One region of the Brachybacterium sacelli genome, then DNA from elsewhere that is predicted to be linked to it. Evidence: riboswitches for the same ligand, from Rfam matches in the RefSeq annotation. Region 1 holds a riboswitch; the other holds the start of a gene.
What was found. A riboswitch is a leader RNA that binds a small molecule or an ion and turns the genes downstream of it on or off. The one in region 1 is predicted to bind thiamine pyrophosphate.
Positions count from the first base shown of each region.

Region 2: another riboswitch for thiamine pyrophosphate. It lies ahead of JOF43_RS15955 (YkoF family thiamine/hydroxymethylpyrimidine-binding protein); the one in region 1 lies ahead of JOF43_RS11210 (ECF transporter S component).

Region 1 covers NZ_JAGIOD010000001.1:2,492,473-2,501,545, forward strand. The annotation lists gene JOF43_RS11205 (ATP-binding cassette domain-containing protein) at 1-1,462, opposite strand, end outside; gene JOF43_RS11210 (ECF transporter S component) at 1,440-2,021, opposite strand; TPP riboswitch at 2,068-2,175, opposite strand; gene JOF43_RS11215 (hypothetical protein) at 2,198-2,764, opposite strand; gene JOF43_RS11220 (M13 family metallopeptidase) at 2,761-4,794, opposite strand; gene JOF43_RS11225 (hypothetical protein) at 4,844-5,653, opposite strand; gene JOF43_RS11230 (ADP-ribosylglycohydrolase family protein) at 5,726-6,784, shown strand; gene JOF43_RS11235 (endonuclease/exonuclease/phosphatase family protein) at 6,790-7,509, shown strand; gene JOF43_RS11240 (PIG-L family deacetylase) at 7,519-8,292, opposite strand; gene JOF43_RS11245 (glycosyltransferase) at 8,289-9,073, opposite strand, start outside.
Region 2 covers NZ_JAGIOD010000002.1:388,297-397,369, forward strand. The annotation lists gene JOF43_RS15925 (class I SAM-dependent methyltransferase) at 1-620, shown strand, start outside; gene purQ (phosphoribosylformylglycinamidine synthase subunit PurQ) at 776-1,501, opposite strand; gene purS (phosphoribosylformylglycinamidine synthase subunit PurS) at 1,501-1,758, opposite strand; gene JOF43_RS15940 (MBL fold metallo-hydrolase) at 2,081-2,806, shown strand; gene JOF43_RS15945 (protein-L-isoaspartate O-methyltransferase family protein) at 2,816-3,409, shown strand; gene JOF43_RS15950 (MBL fold metallo-hydrolase) at 3,435-4,208, opposite strand; TPP riboswitch at 4,336-4,421, shown strand; gene JOF43_RS15955 (YkoF family thiamine/hydroxymethylpyrimidine-binding protein) at 4,477-5,196, shown strand; gene JOF43_RS15960 (ECF transporter S component) at 5,193-5,840, shown strand; gene JOF43_RS15965 (ATP-binding cassette domain-containing protein) at 5,830-8,364, shown strand; gene JOF43_RS15970 (phosphoribosylaminoimidazolesuccinocarboxamide synthase) at 8,389-9,073, opposite strand, start outside.

The DNA.
Region 1 (9,073 bases):
CGGCGAGGATCCCGATCAGGCACAGGGTCAGCGGATTCAGAGCGTCGGCCGGGATCCTCCGCCGCGGACGGGGCGGCGCCGGATCCTCCGGTGGGGGCGACGGCAGCTCGACGCGCTCGGCGGCTCGGGCGATCAGCGCGGGATCATGCGAGGCGGCCAGCACCGCGCAGCCGCGCGCGGCGGCGTCCCCCACCAGGTCCAGGACCTCCGCGCGCCGCCGGGCGTCGAGGCCGACGGTGGGCTCGTCGAGCACCAGCAGTTCGGGCTCCTGCGCCAGGGCCGCGGCGATCGCGACCCGGCGCTGCTCGCCGCCCGAGAGACGGTGGGGATTCGCCCGCGCCAGGGCGGAGAGCCCGGCGCGCTCGAGCAGCCGATCGGCCAGCTGCTCGTCCTCGGCCCAGGGGGAGGCCAGCAGCTCCTCACGCACGGTCGGGGCGACGAAGGAGTGCTCGGGGTCCTGGGGCACGACCGCGAGATGGTCGGGTGCCGGGCCCCGGGCGGTGCCGAGGGCGGGCCGTGCCGTCCCGGTCAGGACGCGCAGCAGGGTGGTCTTGCCCGCGCCGCTGGGACCGGTGAGGACGCTCAGGCGGCCCGCGCGGGCCTCGAGGTCGACCGCCCGGGTGATCCCCCGCTCGGGCACGGTGACCCCGTCCAGCGCGGCGACCACCTCCGCGGCGCGGCCCGGAGAGCTCGAGGGCGGAGCCACCGGCGCGGGCGGCTCGTCGACGGGACCCTCGAGGATCCCGGCCTCGATCAGCGCCGCACGGTGCGCGTCCAGGGCGGTGGCGGCATCGACGTCGAGCAGGACGCGGGCCTGCGGTCCGAGCACCACGAGTCGGTCGACCCGAGGGAGCCAGGGCTCGATCCGGTGCTCGGCGACCACCAGGGTGCGCTCCTCGGCGGCGGCGAGGATCGCCTCCCGCACCTGCGCGGCGGTCGCCGCATCGAGCATGCTCGTCGGCTCGTCGAGCAGCAGCACGTCCGGACTCAGCGCGAGCGATCCCGCCAGGGCGACGCGCTGCTGCTGGCCACCGCTGGCCTCGAGCGGTGCCCGACCGGGGTCCAGGTCCGCCCGCGCCGCCGGCAGGGCGGCCGCGACCCGGTCGTGGATCACGGGGCGGGGCAGAGCGGCGTTCTCGGGCCCGAAGGCGACATCCCGCGCGACCGTGGCCGAGACCAGGGCGTGGGCGGGGTTCTGCAGCAGCAGAGCGCGCTCCCCGGGTCGCTCGGGGGCGTTCAGGAGGCCGGTGCCCTCGCCGGCCTCCTCCTCGAGCAGACCGGCGAGAGCGCGCAGCACGGTCGACTTCCCGCTGCCGCTGGCCCCGGCCAGCAGCACCCTCTGACCGGCAGGGATCGCGAGCTCCAGAGCGGCGACCGTCGGCTCGGCCCGCGTGTAGGGCCGCCAGGTGAGGCCGGAGAGGATGAGCTCCCCGGCCACCTCAGGCCTCGGTGGCGCGGACATGCTCACGTCCCGACGGCAGGGAGTCCACGGCGCCGGTCGCCGCCAGCGCCCGGGAGGCCGCCCAGCCCAGGCCACCGGCCAGCACGGCGCCGGAGAGCAGGAAGAGGACCAGCAGGATCAGGGCGTACGGCCAGCTCATCTCCGGGTAGTAGGCGAAGCGCTCCCAGACCCATTCCAGGGCCCCGGAGAGGATTCCGCCGAGGACCGCGACGGGCAGGGTGAAGCGACGGTAGCGGAACAGGGCGAAGGCCAGCTCGACCCCACCGCCCTGCAGCAGGCCCGAGATCGCGGTGCCCCAACCCCATTGGCCGCCCAGCAGCATCTCCAGCAGCGAGGCGACCATCTCGGCGAGCAGGGCCGCGCCCGGCCGGCGGACGATCAGGGCCGCCAGCACCGCCGGCAGGAACCAGATCCCCGCCAGCAGGCCCTCGGCGGGCTTGAACGCGGCCGTCAGCGGCCCGATGAGGGTGTACAGCTGGCCGTACCCCAGGAAGGCGACCCCGAAGGCCGCCCCGATCAGTACGGTGACCAGCAGGTCGAGGGTGCGAAAACGCGTCATCACTTCTCCTTCCACGAGCGGAAGGGGCGCGGGACGCCGACGGCACCCCACGGAAATCCCGACTCCCTACGCCGGTGTGAGCCGGATCAGGTTCGAGGGTCTGCGCCGGATCGCGCACTCTCAGCACCGTGGAGGTGCTCCCCTGTCAGTGGATGACCGCCCGCCAGTCTAGCCCGTCAGCGGCGGGCCCGGATCGCCTGATCGATCGCCTCCGCCGTGCCCTCCACGTCCACGGGGGAGAGCACGTAGTTGGTGCCGGAGCGGCCGATGATCTCGACCAGGGTGCCGGCCCGGGTGACCATCATCCGGTGGGGCTGCTGCCGCTCGCCGGTGGTGAAGATCTTCCGGTCCCCGACGGGGGTCAGCTCGGCGGGGGTCGAGGGGGCGACCCTGCCGCGACGCCAGCCGTAGCCGCCCAGGGTCACGCCGACCGTGTTGGCCGCCAGCGTGCGGTACTGCACGGTGCGGAAGTCCTCCAGGGGCCAGCTGGGGCGCGGCAGGAAACCGCCGAGGGAGACGGTCACCCCGCGCTCGTCGACGACGAAGCGGGAGTGCTGGCCCATCCAGGTCCACAGCGTCAGCAGGGCGAACAGGCCCGCGATCACGAGCCCTGCCAGCAGACTGCTTCGGCTGGCCATCAGGAGGGTGACGATCACCCCGGCCAGGGCGGTCAGCCCGATGCGGGTCCACCCGACCCCGGAGGGCCGGGTGGTGCCGACGTAGAAGGGGGCCTCCGGTCTCACCAGATCGTCACACGCTGCTCGGGGGCGCGGTACATCCCGTCGCCCTCGCGCACGTCGAAGGCGTGGTGGAACTCCTCGAGGTTCGAGACCACCGTGTTGCAGCGGAACTCCATCGGGGCGTGCGGATCCACGGCGAGGCGGCGGATCCCCTCCTGGGGGCGGTTCTTGCCCCGCCACACCGTCGCCCACGACAGGAACACCCGCTGCAGGCCGTTGAAGCCGTCCAGGACCGCATCGGCCTCGTCCTGCGCACGGCTGCCGCGGTAGGCCTTCAGCGCGATGGAGAGCCCGCCGAGGTCGCCGATGTTCTCCCCGATGGTGAGGGCGCCGTTGACGCGATGGGAGTCGTCGAGATCGCGCGGGGAGAGCTCGGAGTACTGGGCGATCAGCATCGCCGCGCGCTCCTCGAAGGCCTCCCGGTCCTCGTCGGTCCACCAGGAGACGAGGTTGCCGTCACCGTCGTACTTCGAGCCCTGGTCGTCGAAGCCGTGGCCGACCTCGTGACCGATGACCGCGCCGATGCCGCCGAAGTTCACGGCGTCCTCGGCCTCGGCGTCGAAGAACGGGGGTTGGAGGATGGCGGCGGGGAAGACGATCTCGTTGCGACCGGGGTTGTAGTAAGCGTTGACCGTCTGCGGGGTCATGTGCCACTCGGTCTCGTCGATCGGGCCACCGACCTTCGCGTACTCGAAGTCGGCGTCGAAGCGGCGGGAGGCGCGCACGGTGGCGACCAGGTCGTCGGGGACGATCTCCAGGCCGTCGTAGGTCCGCCAGCTCTCGGGGTAGCCGATCTTCGCGGTGAACTTCTCCAGCTTCGCCAGCGCCTTCTCGCGGGTGGCCGGGGTCATCCACTCCAGGGAGGTGATGGAGCGGCGGTAGGCGACCATGAGGGCGTCGACCAGGTCGGTCATGCGCGCCTTGTGGGACGGCGGGAAGTGACGGGAGACGTACTCGCGGCCGACGGCGAAGCCCACGGCGCCCTCGACGAAGGCGACGGCGCGCTTCCACCGCTCGCGCAGCTCTTCGGCACCGGAGAGCACCTTCCCGGAGAAGGCGAAGTCCTCCTCGACGAGGGCCGCGGGGAGGTACGGGGCGTAGGCGGCGACCGTGTGGAGGGCGAGCCAGGTGCGCAGCACCGCGAGGTCCTCGCCGGCCAGCAGCCCGGCGGCGGCGGCGACGAACTCCGGCTGGCCGACGGAGACCACCTCCACGGCCCGGGCGGGCGCACCGGAGCCCTCGAGGTAGGCGTCCCAGCAGAAGGACGGGGCGAGCTCCCGACGCTGGGCCGCGTCCATCGGGTTGTAGGACTTCTCGCGGTCGCGCAGCCGCACGACGTCGACGTGGCAGGCGGCCAGGCGGGTCTCGAAGTCCATCACCGCGCCCGCCAGGGCCTCGGCGTCTCCGGACAGCAGCCCCGCGCGACCGGGCAGCTGCGCGAGACGGGCGAGGTTCGCGAGGTGGCCGGTATAGGCCTCGCGGATCTCGGCGTAGTGGTCCTCGCGGTAGTAGGACTCGTCGGGCAGTCCCAGGCCGCCCTGGTGGAGCTTGACCTGATAGCTGGTGGAGTCGTGGTCGTCGGTCCAGACGTAGGCCAGCAGCGCGCTGGCGCCGGAATCGGGGGCGGCCATGGTGCGGGTGATCGCGGCGAGGTCCTCGCTCGCGGTGACGGTGGCCAGGAGGTCCTCGAGCGGGGCGGTGCCGGCGCGCTCGATCGCCTCGGTGTCCATGAACATCCGGTAGAGAGCGCCGACACGGCCGTGGTCGGTGGTGGGGGCGAGGCCGGGGCCCTGGGACGCGACCTCGGCCGCGGCCTCCTCGACGATCTCGCGCACCCGCTGCTCGGAGAGGTCCCGCAGCTGGTGGAAGGCGCCGTCGCTGGAGCGGTCCGCGGGGATCTCGTGGGAGTCCAGCCAGGCGCCGTTGACGTGACCGAAGAGGTCGTCCTGGAGCCGGAGGGCGGGATCGACCTCGGTCAGCGCGAGGCCGGATCGGGCTGTCGAGGGGGACGTGGCGGAGGGGGCAGTGGTCATCGTCGGCTCCTGCAGGGTGATCGGAGGGGGTCGGAGAGCTCGGGGCGGGTCAGAGGGCGAGCAGCCCGAGCGAGGCGAGGGCCAGCGTGAGCAGGCCGATCGCCAGAGGTGCGTAGGCCCACGGCGAGCGGGAGCGTTCCGCGGGGGCGCGGCGCTGGAGGACCAGCGTGGACAGGCCGGAACCGATGGACAGCACCGCGGTGCCGATCACCAGGACCGGGGAGAGGATCACCAGGACGGTCGCGCCGACCTGGAAGGTGAGCGTGCCCACGACGTCCAGCAGGCGCATCACCACGGTGGAGCGGGCGCCGACCCGTTCGGCCAGCAGCGTGGCGACGGCGTCCTGGGACCAGCCCGAGGGACGCGCGATCCGGCGCCGGGTGGAGACGGTCTGCGCGGTCGCCAGGGCCAGCCACACCAGGGCGGCACCCGCTCCGACCCACACGCCGAGCTCGGCGCGGATGTCGCCGGGCCACAGCAGCAGCGCCAGCAGTGTCGCGGCGACGCGCAGCACCTCCTCGAGTGCACTGCGCACCGCGAGCAGACCCGGGTTCACGGCCAGCTGCTTCCGGGTGCGGGCGACGAACAGGCTGGTCAGCACGAGAGCCACGAGGTGCGTCGCACCCAGGCCGATGCCCAGCAGCAGCACGGTGGGGCTGGTGGGGGCCAGCGGCAGGATCGCCAGCAGCAGGACCACGCCGAGCACGGGGAGGACCAGGGTGAGGATCGACAGGCCCTTGACCAGGTCCTGGACCAGGTCGGAGCCCGTCGGCGGATGCTCGTGATCGCTGTGGTCGTGCGGGTCCCCGCAGTGGGGATCGGCGGGCTGGTCCGTGGACCTGCCGGGGGTGTCGGTCATGGGGCTCCTTCGAAGTCGTCACCAGGGTACTGGGGTCAGGGAGTGCGGACGCAGGTGTGGAACGATGATCACGTGACGACAGACGCTGCGACGACGACGGAGACGGGGCTGACCCCCGAGCAGCGCCGACGTGCGGCCGGATCGGTGGTCGCGGCCGCGACCGGTGATGCCCTCGGCGCCCCCTACGAGTTCCAGGCCCCGGTGGTCGATTCCGAGGACATCGACATGATCGGTGGCGGGGTCCTCGGCTGGCAGCCGGGGGAGTGGACGGACGACACCGCCATGGCGATCGTCGTGCTGGAGGCGGCGATCTCCACGTCGAACCGCCATGACCTGCGGATGGAGACCGCGCAGGATCAGATCGCGCGCGAGTGGTACTCCTGGTCGCTGGGCACTCCCGACATCGGCACGCTCACCTCCCACGTGATCCGTCGCGCCTCGGACCTCGCCCGGGACACCGGCCACTACGCGCCGCGGGCGGCCGATTTCCGGGCCGCCGCGATCGCCGCGCACGAGGAGCTCCCGGCCAATGCCGGCAACGGATCGCTGATGCGCACCCACGCCGCGGTGCTGCCCTACCTGCTGTCCTCGGACGACGACGCGGCCGAGGGCATCGACGTGGTGTGCCGTCTGACACACGTGCATCCCGACACCACCGAGGCCTGCATGCTGTGGGGCTTCGCGGTGAGGCACGCCATCCTCACCGGGGGGATCGACGTCCGCCGCGGGCTGTCCCGGCTGCCCGAGGACCGTCGGGAGCTGTGGACCGAGCGGATCGCGGAGGCGGAGACCGGCACCCCCGCGCTGTTCCGCCGCAACGGCTGGGTGGTCGGCGCCTTCCAGGCCGCCTGGGCCGCCGTGACCGGCGTCGGCCCGATCCCGGAGGGGAAGTTCGCCCAGCGCGACACCCTGGTCGCGGCGCTGGAGTCCGCGGCCCGCGCCGGGTACGACACCGACACCGTCGCCTGCATCACCGGCGCCCTGATCGGGGCCGCGCTCGGTCCCAAGGCCGTGCCCCCGGAGTGGCGGCGCGTGCTGTTCGGCTGGCCGAGCTACGAGATCGACGAACTGATGGGCCTGGTGGAGCGGATGCTCGAGCCGATGGCCGCACCCGAGGACGAGGGGCGCTGAGCGCGATGGACGAGACCGGCGGCTGGGATCTGCGGATCATGGCCTGGAACCTGTGGGAGCTGCGGGGCGACCTGCACGCCGTCGTCGAGACGCTCCAGGACCTGCGGCCCGACGTGCTGCTGCTGCAGGAGTCGCCCCGGTTCGTGCTGCCGACGACACGGCTGAGCTGGCTCGCCCGGCAGATCGACCGGAGGGTGCTCCTCGGCGGCCTCGCCGGGCGGGGGCTGGCGGTCCTCACCACTGACGACGTCGCCGCCCAGGTGATCCGTCGCCGTCTGCAGCCGGTGCCTCAGCGGATCACGGACCTGAACTCGACCTACCCGCGCGGGATCGCCGCGGTCCGGCTCTCGGTGCCCGGTGGCGGGGCGGCCGTCGTCGCCTCGACCCATCTGGCGCTGCAGGAGGACAACCGCCTGGTCCACGCCGCGCAGCTGGCCGAGCTGGTGCGCGGGGCCGGGGCGCCGGCCATCATCGGCGGGGACCTGAACGAGACCGCGGACGGAGCGGCGCGGCAGGCGCTCGAGCCGCTGCTGAGCGACCCCGCCGCGCAGACCGAGCACACCTTCCCCGCGAGCGGCCCGGTGCGCCGCATCGACGCGGTGCTGACCACCGAGGACGTCCGGGTGCGAGCAGCGCACGCAGTGACCTCGAGCGACCGGGTCCCGGTGGAGCGCCTGGCCGAGGCGTCGGATCATCTGCCGACGCTGCTGGACGTCACGCTGTGACGTCGCTGCTCACGCCCTGACGCGCAGTCCCGTCCGCAGGGCCACGAGGTCGTCCTGCCCGCCGACGTGCCGGATCCTGATCCCCTCGGCGTCCGTGCCGAGAACGGTGAGCTGCGTGCGATAGGAGTCCACCGCCGCGCGGACCGCCTCGGCCGTGCCGGGATGGTCGCGCCGGTGGAACCCGGCGGAGGCCGCGGGCTCGGGGGCGCTGGAGACCTCGAGCATGACGGTGCCGGCGCGGGCGCAGGCCGCAGCGGTCACGTGATGGGCACGGACGTGATCGGGGTGCCCGTAGGTGCCCTCGTCGTCGTAGCCGATCACGACGTCGGGACGCACGTGCTCGAGCAGCGCGATCAGGTCCTCGGTCGCCTCCTCGAGCGGCCTGTGGGTGAAGCTGTCGGAGCCGGCGCTCGCGGAGGGCCCGGCGAGGCCCTCGCGGATCCACTGCATGCCGGAGTCGCGGTAGGTGCGGGGCGCGGCGCCCGGGGCCAGGGCTGGCGGCGTGCCGAGCACGTGGCGGGCGGCGAGGCCCAGGCGCGCAGTGGCGGCGTCGATCTCCGCCTCGCGGATCAGTTCGAGCGGGCGATCCTCGTCCTCGGCGATGGCCCCGGGGACGATCTCGCCCTCCTCGCCGCGGGTCGCGGTCACCAGCTCGACATGGGCACCGGCGGCGGTGAGCGAGGCCAGCAGGGCACCGGTCGAGAGCGACTCGTCGTCGGGATGGGCGTGGACGACGAGCACCTTTCCGGCGTCGTCGAGCAGCTGCCAGGGATCTGTGCTCATGCGGTGGCTCCGTCGGTGCTCCCGTGGGCCTCGAGCCGGCGTGCGTAGAGCGCGGCGAGGGACTCCGCGGCGGCCTCCCAGGTCCGGGTGGCGGCGAACTCCCGGGCGGAGCGGACGGCGGCGTCGTAGCGGTCGGCATCCTCGAGCAGCGACTGCACGGACTCGGCCCACACGTCAGGATCGCGGCTGGTCAGCACCACGCCCTCGCCGGGGTCGATGGCCTCCTGCACACCGCCGGCGCAGCGCCAGGCGACGACGGGGGTGCCGCTGGCCTGCGCCTCGAGGGCGACCAGCCCGAAGGTCTCGGACCAGCTGGTCAGCAGCAGCACACCGGCGCAGCGCATCTCCTCGGCGAGCTCGTCCCGGCCCAGCGAGCCGACGAACTCCACGAGATCGGCGACCCCGAGCTGCTCCGCCCGGTCCCGGAGCTCGGTGAGGTAGTCCACGAAGTCCTGCGAGACCCCGCCGGCGAGCACCAGACGGGCACCGAGCGCAGGGTCCAGATGGGCGAGGACCTCGAGCGCGAGGTCGGGGGCCTTGAGCGGCTGCAACCGAGCGGTGAACAGCAGCGTCGGGCGATGCCGCCGGGTGCCGATGTCGGTGCAGGGACGGAAGCGGTCCACGTCCACGCCGGGGCGTACGACGCTGAGCCGCTCGCCGGGGATGCCGTAGCGCTCGGAGACCGTGCGGGCCTCCGCCTCGGAGACGGCGACGACCAGATCGGAGCCGGCGGCGACGAACTGCTCGCCGGGGATGCGTCCGGAGGATTCTGCGGGCTCCC
Region 2 (9,073 bases), on a different contig from region 1:
TCGCCCCGCTGCCGATCGCCCGCGGCACCGCCCATCTCCCGGTGCGGGGGACGGCGTCGGCACTGGAACTGCGTGCGATCGGGGGAGTGTTCGGCGGCGCCACGGCCGATGCCGGCAGCCTCCTGCTGCTGGAGGCCCTGGACCGTCACCTCCTCACCCGCGAGGAGGCAGAGGCCGCCCCGCTCGCCCGCGCGATCGACCTCGGCTCCGGCAACGGGCTGCTGACCGCCTATCTCGCCGCCGCGCTGCCGGAGACGCCGGTGCTGGGCAGCGACGACGACGCCGACGCGGTCGCCTCCACCCGGGCGACCCTGGACGCGTACGGGCTGGATCGTGAGAGCACGGATGTGACCTGGGACGACTCACTGTTCCGGGTGGCCGACCGCAGCGCCGACCTGGTGCTGCTGAACCCGCCCTTCCATGACGGCACCGCGGTCGACGCCACCCTGGTGCAGGGTCTGCTGGACGCCGTCGCCCGCGTGCTGCGGCCCGGCGGCGAGCTCTGGTTCGTGCACAACTCCTCGCTGCGCTACCGCACGGAGGTCGAGCGTCGCATCGGCCCCGTGCGTCAGCGCGCCCGGGACCGGCGCTTCACGGTGCTGTCGGCAGAGCGCACCTGAGACGAGACGGTGCCGCGCCCGGTGCCGTCGCCGGTCCCGTCCGCTGCCACCGGGTCGTCGGCCGCGTAGTCATGCACCCCGGTGACCGGTGCGCGGCGGCACACCGGTCGCCGGGGTGCATGACCGTGCGGAGCGCTCCGTGAGGGCCCTGTGGCTCAGGCGACGAGGCTGCGCAGCACCGAGGTGAACATGCCCAGGCCGTCGACCCCGGTGCGGGTGCCCGCCCCGGGCTCGTCGGGACCGAAGCCGGCCTCGACCGCGTGCTCGGGGTGCGGCATCAGTCCGACGACGTTGCCCTCCGCGTTGGTGATGCCGGCGATGTCGTGTCGGGAACCGTTGGGGTTGGACTCGAAGCCGGCCGGTCCATGGGTGGCGCCCGCGGTGTAGCGGAACACCACGCGGTTCTCGGCCTCGAGCTCGGCCAGGGTGCGCTCGTCGGCCACGTACTGGCCGTCCTGGTTCTTCAGCGGGATCCGGATGACCTGGTCCTGCGCGTACTCCGTGGTCCACGCGGTGCGGGTGTTCTCGACCCGAAGCGGCTGGTCGCGGCAGAGGAACGAGCGGTGCGCGTTCTTGATCATGGCGCCCGGCAGCAGGTGCGTCTCGCACAGCACCTGGAAGCCGTTGCAGATGCCGAGCACCGGCATCCCGCCCTTCGCGGCGTCCACCACCTTGTCCATCACCGGGGCGAAGCGGCTGATCGCACCGGCGCGCAGGTAGTCGCCGTAGGAGAAACCGCCGGGCAGCACGATCGCCTCGACGTCCAGCAGATCGTCCTCTCCGTGCCACAGCGCCACCGGCTCGGCACCCGCGAGGCGCACGGCCCGCAGGGCGTCACGGTCATCGAGCGTGCCGGGGAAGGTCACCACACCGATGCGCATCAGGCCCTGCCCTCCTCGACCTCGAGGGCGACGACGTCCTCGATCACCGGGTTGGACAGCAAGGTGGTGGCCGCCTCGCGGAGGTGGTTGAGCACCTCGTCGGTGACCTCGCCCTCGACCTCGAGCTCGAACCGCTTGCCCTGGCGCACGGAGCTGATGCCCTCGAAGCCCAGTCGGGGCAGCGCCGCGGCGACCGCCTTCCCCTGCGGGTCGAGGATCTCCGGCTTCGGCATGACATGGACCACGACGCGGGGCATGGGGCGTTCTCCTGGAGGACGGCGGCCGCGCGGGGGGCGGGCCGGACGGGTGGGTGCAGCGGGGCGGAGCGGGAGGAGCTCCCGGGCTCACCGACGATCTCGGTGCCGACCGCGACCATCGTACCGAGCCCCGGGCGCGCAGAGGGGGAGCGCCCACCGCCGGCGCCCCTCGCGCGGCGCACCGCCCCGCACCCGTCCCGCGGTGGTCGCCGCTCGCACGGTGTCCACCGCTGCCGCAGTGCCCTCCGCCGCCGCCCCTCGCGCGTCGAGCCATGTCGCGTTAGGTTCGTCGTGTCCGAGTCCACCGATGCCGGAGGCAGCGATGAAGATCCGTCACCTCGTCCATTCGTGCCTGCTCGTGGAGACCGCCGGGCGGCGGCTCCTGGTCGACCCGGGCGGCTTCAGCGCTCAGGCCGTACGTGCCCTGACCCCGGAGGTGCTCGGCACCCTCGACGCCGTCGCCGTCACCCACCAGCATCCCGACCACCTCGACCGCGCCCTGCTCGCCGAGGTCCTCGCCGCGAGCGCCGAGGCGATCGTGATCGCCGAGCCGGAGACCGCTCAGCAGCTCGCCGAGCCGTCCGAGGGCGCGCCGGCGGTCGACGGTGAGCGCCTGCTCCCGCTCAGCGCCGGGACCGCGCACGAGTTCCCCGCGACCGGCGAGCATCCGCCCCTGCGGATCAGCGCCGTCGGCGGCAACCATGCGATCATCCATCCCGACATCCCGCGCGTGGGCAACACGGGTCTAGTGCTCACCGCCGGCGACGGGCCACGGCTCGGCATCACAGGGGACTCCCTCGAGCCGGTCCCCGAGTTCCACGGCATCGACGTGCTCGCCTTCGCGGTCGTCGCGCCGTGGTCGAAGATGTCCGAGACTATCGACTTCCTGCGCAGTGTCCGCCCGGTCCTCGCCCTGCCCGTGCACGATGCGGTCGCCAGCGACGTCGGCCGTCCGATCTTCCTGCGTCAGTCCACGCACCTCGCCCCCGAGGGCACCGAGGTGCGCGACTGGCCCGCGGGCGGCGTCGTCGAGATCACCGCGAGCTGAGGGACTGCCATGGCACGTGACGACTCAGGGCACGACGACGACCCGGTCGCGGGAGCCTTCGCGGCGGTCCCGCGCACCCCGTTCCTGCCTGCGGAGCAGCGCCGGCACGCCGAGGTCGACGCCCCGCTGCGCATCGCGCAGGGGCAGACCAACTCGCAACCGACGACCGTCGAGATCATGCTGCGGTTGCTCGAGGTGCGCCCCGGGGACCGGGTGCTCGACGTCGGCGCCGGGTCCGGCTGGACCACGGCCCTGCTCGCGCACCTCGCCGGTCCGCGCGGGCGCGTGATCGGGGTGGAGCGGCACGAGGCGCTGGTCGAGTCCGCTCGCGCGGCTCTCGGTGAGGCCGAGGCGTTCGGCGTCGCGGAGGTCCGCGTCGCCGCCGACGGCGTGCTCGGCGCGCCGGAGGACGGCCCCTACGATCGGATCCTGGTCTCGGCCGAGGCGCAGGGGCTTCCCGACGCGCTGATCGAGCAGCTGGCCGACGGCGGGGTGATGGTGATCCCGGTCGGCACCACGATGCATCGCATCGAGCGTCACGGGGACCAGCTGCGGGACACCGAGCACGGCGCCTTCCGCTTCGTGCCGCTGGTGGAGGACTGACGGCGCAGTACGAGCGCCCGGTCCCTCAATGCCGTCGCTGCGGGGAACCGGCCGGGTGCGCGGCGCGGGCCCTGTCGACGGCCTCCCGGACGGGGCCGCGCCAGGACGGTCCGTGACCCGGGACGACGGCATCGGCCCCGAGCTCGGCGAGGACGTCCAGGGTGGAGCGCGCGGTGGCCGGGTCGTGGGTGAAGAACTCCGGGATGAGCTGCGGCCCGAGGCGAGCGGAGGTCTGGTGGCCGGTGACGAGGGCGTCCCCGGTGACCACGACGCCCGCCTGCGGCAGGTGGTAGACGGTGTGCCCGGAGGTGTGGCCGGAGCAGGCCAGGGCGATCGGTCCCCCGGGGAGGTCCAGCGGCGTGCCGGTGCTGACGGCTCGTGCCTGGGGAAGGTGGATCGTGGACAGGCCTCCCGCGCGGGCGACGGTGAATGCCCATCGCGCCGTCCGCGGCCGCCAGCACCGTCGCACGACGTCGCGGGCGGACGCCTGCTCATGGACCTCGCCGCGGAGCATCGGCAGCTCCCGGTCGTGGGCATGCATCGGGATCGGATGCATCGCCTGGATCCCCGGGAGCGAGCCCACGTGGTCGACATGGGCGTGGGTGATCAGCACGCCGCGGACGTCCTCGATCCTGCCTCCGAGGTGCTCGAGAGAGGAGAGGACGTTCTCGAGATCCTTCGGGTACCCGGCATCGATCAGGGTGAGATCGCGGCCCTCGCGCACCACCGTCCAGTTGGAGGCGATCCCCTCGACCATGAACACCTCGGACGCGACCTCCTGGATCTGCCTGTGGGCCATGCGCTCTCCTCCCGGACGTCGGGACTTGAAGCTACCAGCCGCTCCCGGCCGGGGATCATCAGCACCGCCGGACGCGGCGGTGGACCGCACCTGCGGCGAGCGCCCTCGGCGACTACAGTGGCCGCGTGCACGGGAGCCCGGTGAGCCGGGCTGAGAGGGAGTGCTCCGACTCCGACCGTAGAACCTGATCCGGATCATGCCGGCGCAGGGAGCCTCCGCAGGGCGAGAGCCGCTGTGCGCCCGTGCCGCGTCGTGAAAGGCACGGATCGTGACCACCGCTGCTGCATCTCCCGCCTCTCCCTCCCCACCCGTCCCCTCGGGCGACGGGTGGTCCCCGACACCCCCCACCGACCCCGCCGGGACCCCGCTCGGCTTCGGGGTGGGCGCCCGGGTCACCGCCGCTGTCATGGCCGACGACTACGCCCGGATCCTCGTCGAGACGCTCTCCGCGCTCGACGAGACCTCGCTGGTGCGCGAGACCGGCGACGTCTCCACCTACCTCGGCGGCCACGAGGCCGATCTCCTGCGCTGGCTCACCGACCTCGGCGAGGCCCTCGCCCGCACCGAGCACCACGCCACCCTCGCCGTGCACCTGTCGCGCGGCTGTCCCGGCGAGGTCGTCTGCGAGCTGCCCGGCGGCGCCGGGCCGCGCCGCACCGAGGTCCCGTCCCCGCGCCGGACCGGGCGCTTCGCCACCGCCGAGTGGGCCCTGTACCCGCTCGCGGACCAGGTCACCGCGGACGGCACCGCTCCCGACCACATGCGGGACATCTACGCGGCGATCGACCACGCCCGGGAGCTGGGCACCTTCCGCGGCTCCGAGCACTTCGTGACCCGGCTCGAGGGCGACGTCGGGGACGTCCTCGCGACAGCACTCGCCGGATGGGTGCAGGTGGGCCACGGCGTCCAGCACGTGACCAGTCATCTCACGCTCAGCCTCAACAGCCCCTCCCACCGGACCCGGGACCTCGGACAGGACGCGCGATGACCGCCCCCGCTCCCGCCACCGCCCGCGCGCGGCTGGAGCTGCGCGAGATCGTACTGGTGGTGGTGCTGGGCATCGTCTTCGGCTTCCTGTACTGGGTGTTCGTCCAGGCGTGGAACGGCCTGGCGATCGCCATGGGCCCCGCCGGGGATCTCGCCCAGCACGTCCTGGCCGGCTCCTGGCTGCTGGTGGGACCGGTCGCGGTCGCCATCATCCGTCGGCCCTTCAGCGGTGTGATCGCCGAGATCCTCGCGGCGGTCGTCGAGGTGGTGTTCCTCGGCAGTCCCGTCGGCCCGCTGCTGCTGCTGTCCGCGGCGCTCCAGGGCGTCGGCAGCGAGCTGCCCTTCGCGCTGACCCGGTACCGCCGGTTCGGGTGGAGCACCTTCGCCGTCTCCGGGGCTCTCGGCGCCGGTCTCGTCTTCTTCTGGACCGCGCTGCGGATGGGCTGGTACGGGCAGGACATCCTCGCACTGCGACTGGGCATGCAGGTGCTCTCCGGCATCGTGCTCGGCGGCCTGCTCGCCAAGGTGCTGGTCGACGCGCTCGTGCGCACCGGGGTGCTCGACAACTTCGCGATCGGCGGCTCGCGCGGGAGCACCGGTGCGCGGGAGCCCGAGGACTCCGCCCCTGCCCGTCGTGTCCACTGAGGCGCGCTCGGCGCCGGGCCGGGTGGCGAGCACTGGACGTGCCCCCGCGGCCCGTGCGGAGCAGCACACCGATCGCGCCCTCGAGGGGTCGGACCACGGGGACCGGCCGCTGGTCCGGGCGGAGGACTTCGAGGTCATCCTGCCCTCGGGAGACGGCGTCGGCCCGTGGACCGGCACCCTCCGGGCGGGCGAACAGGTCCTGCTGCTCGGGCCCTCCGGTGCGGGCAAGTCCACCTTCCTGTTGGCGCTGGCGGGCGCCGTCCCCTCCCATGTCCGCGCGAGCACCCGCGGGAGGCTGCGCATCGACGGGCGGGACCCGGTGGCCGACGGTGTGGTCGCCCTGTCGGACGTCGTCGGGTATCTCGGGCAGGACCCGGTCAGCGGCGTGTGCCTGCCGGACGTCGCCGACGAGATCGCCCTGCCGCTCGAGAACCGCCGCGTGCCGCGAGCACGGATCGGGGCACAGGTCTCCTCCGCGCTGCGCAGTGCCGGGGCGGAGCATCTGCAGGCCCGAGGGACCCGTGGCCTCTCCGGCGGTGAGCTGCAGCGGGTCGCCCTCGCGGCGTCGACCGTGGCCGGGCCGCAGCTGCTGCTGCTCGACGAACCCACCGCGATGCTGGACGCCGGCGGTGTGGCGGCGGTGCGGGCGAGCCTCGAGTCGGCGGTCGCCGGTTCCGGGGCGGCCACGGTGCTCGTGGAGCATCGGCTCGACGAGTGGGCGGGGGAGCGAGGTGTGGAGGCGCTGCCGGGACGCATCATCGCCCTGGACCGCTCCGGGCACGTCCTGGCCGACGGGCCGACAGCGGCCGTCCTCGCCGAGCACGGCCGCGCGCTGCGGGAGGACGGGTGCTGGCTGCCACGGGACGTCGAGCAGGAGCTCGCGCGGGAGGACCGAGTGCGTCGGGATCATGAGGTCGGGAGCGAGGCCGAGCTCGGGACCGAGAACAGGAGACGGTCGGGGCGGGAGAACGGAATCGAGAGCGGGCCGAGGGCCGGGACCGAGCCCCCGGACCCGGGCTCGACGGGCGAGGAGGAATCCGTCGCGCTGCAGGCCCGTGACCTCGTGCTCGGGCACGACGACACCACGGTGCTCTCCGGCATCGATCTCGACCTGGTCGCGGGGGAGCTGCTCGCGGTCGTCGGCTGGAACGGGGCCGGGAAGTCCACTCTCCTCGGCGCGCTCGCTGGCCTCGATCAGCCCCGGGCGGGCACGGTCGAGGGTGGCGCCGCCGGCCTCGTCTTCCAGCGGCCCGAGTCCCAGTTCGTCGGGGCGACGGTGCGGGAGGAGCTCGCCGACACCGGCGCGAGCCCGGAGCAGATCGAGGAGATGCTGACCCGGCTGCGACTCGAGGACTGGAGCGGGTCGAGCCCGTTCCGCCTCTCCGGAGGACAGCAGCGGCGCCTGTCGCTCGCCGCGATGCTGCTGCGCGACCGGCCCGTCCTGCTGGCCGACGAGCCCGGGTTCGGCCTCGACCATGCCGCCCACCGCACCGTCATGGCAATGCTGAGGTCGGCCGCCGACGAGGGACGCGCAGTGGTGATGACCACCCACGATCTGCGCGCCGTGACCGCCGCCGACTCGGTGGTGGTGCTCGCCGAGGGCACGGCGCTGCCACCGCTCACCCCCGACGAGCTGCTCGCGGACCGCGCACTGATGACCGCGGCGGGGCTGGCCCCGGGTGACGGGCACGGCGCACCCCCCGAGCCCGTCGCCGTGACCGGGGACGGGATCGCGGCGGAGAGCGGCACCGCGAGGGAGACGGGGGTCGAACCGGCCGAGCCCGCGCGCCGTCGGCCCCTCCCGTCCCGGAACCCCACGGTGCTGCTGGGGCTGCTCGCCGCGGTCAGCGGGCTGTGCCTGTTCCTCACGGACCCGGTGCCGCTCGCCGTGCTCTACCTCCTGCTCACCGTCGCGGTGATGGTGGGCACCCGCCTGGGACCGCTCCGCCTGCTGCGCGGCCAGCTGCCCTTCGCGGTCTTCGCCCTCGGGGTGTTCTCCGTCAACGTGCTGAGCCGCCCCGGGCGCGAACCGTGGCCGGACCTGCCCGTGCGCGTCACCGAGGAGGGTCTCGTGCTCGGCGCGGCCCTCGCCCTGCGCGCCCTGGTGATCGGGCTCGGTGCCCTCGGTGTCGCCCGCGCGACCGACCCTCGCCGCACCATGGTCAGCCTGCACCAGCACGCTCGCCTGCCCGCGCGGTACGCGCTGGCGCTCCTCGCCGGCCGTCGCCTGCTCGATGAGCTCCCGGGGCGCTGGCGGACCCTCACCCGGGCCCACCGGGTGCGACTGCCGCTGCGGCCCGACGGCTCGGTGCCGCCGCTCGGACCGCGCCGTCTGCTCGGCTGCGCGTTCGCCCTGCTGGTGGACGCGATCCGTGCGGCGGAGCGGATCGCGCTGGCGCTGGAATCCCGTGGCCTTGGCGACGGTCCGCGCACCGTCTGGCGGCCGGTGCTGCTGACCTGGGCCGACGCCGTGCTCGTTGTCGCGGTGGCCGGCGTGGCCACCGCGGTGCTGATGCTGTTCTGAGACGGCGCCGACGGCGCCGGGTCGTCAGAACTGCTGGCCGGTGAGCCGTTCGTAGGCCTCGACGTAGCGGGCGCGGGTCTGTTCGACGACCTCGGAGGGCAGGGCCGGGGGCGGGGTGGCCGTGCCTTTGTGCCACCCGGAGGCCCGGGACGTCAGCCAGTCCCGCACGAACTGCTTGTCCAGGCTCGGCTGGGTGCGGCCCTCGACGTAGGTGTCGGCGGACCAGAAGCGGCTCGAGTCCGGGGTGAGGACCTCGTCGCCGAGCATCAGGGTCCCGTCCGCGCGGGAGCGGCCGAACTCGAGCTTGGTGTCGGCCAGCAGGATCCCCCGTTCGGCGGCGAGGTTCCGGGCTCGTTCGTAGACCGCGAGGGTGAGGCGCTCGAGCTCGTCGGCGAGCTCCGGGCCCAGCAGGTCCCGGGCCTGGGCGACGGAGATGTTCTCGTCGTGCTCCCCGGCCTCCGCCTTGGTCGACGGGGTGAAGATCGCAGGATCGAGCCGGGACGCGTCGACCAGACCGCTGGGCAGCACGTGCCCTCCGACGGACCCTCCTGCGCGGTAGTCGGCCAGGCCCGAGCCGGTGAGGTAGCCGCGGGCCACGCACTCCAGCGGCACCATGTCCAGCCCCCGGCAGCGCAGTGCCCGGCCGGCGACGGCGTCGGGCACCTCGGTCGCGGAGAGCACGTGGTGGGGGACGAGGTCGGCCAGCTGC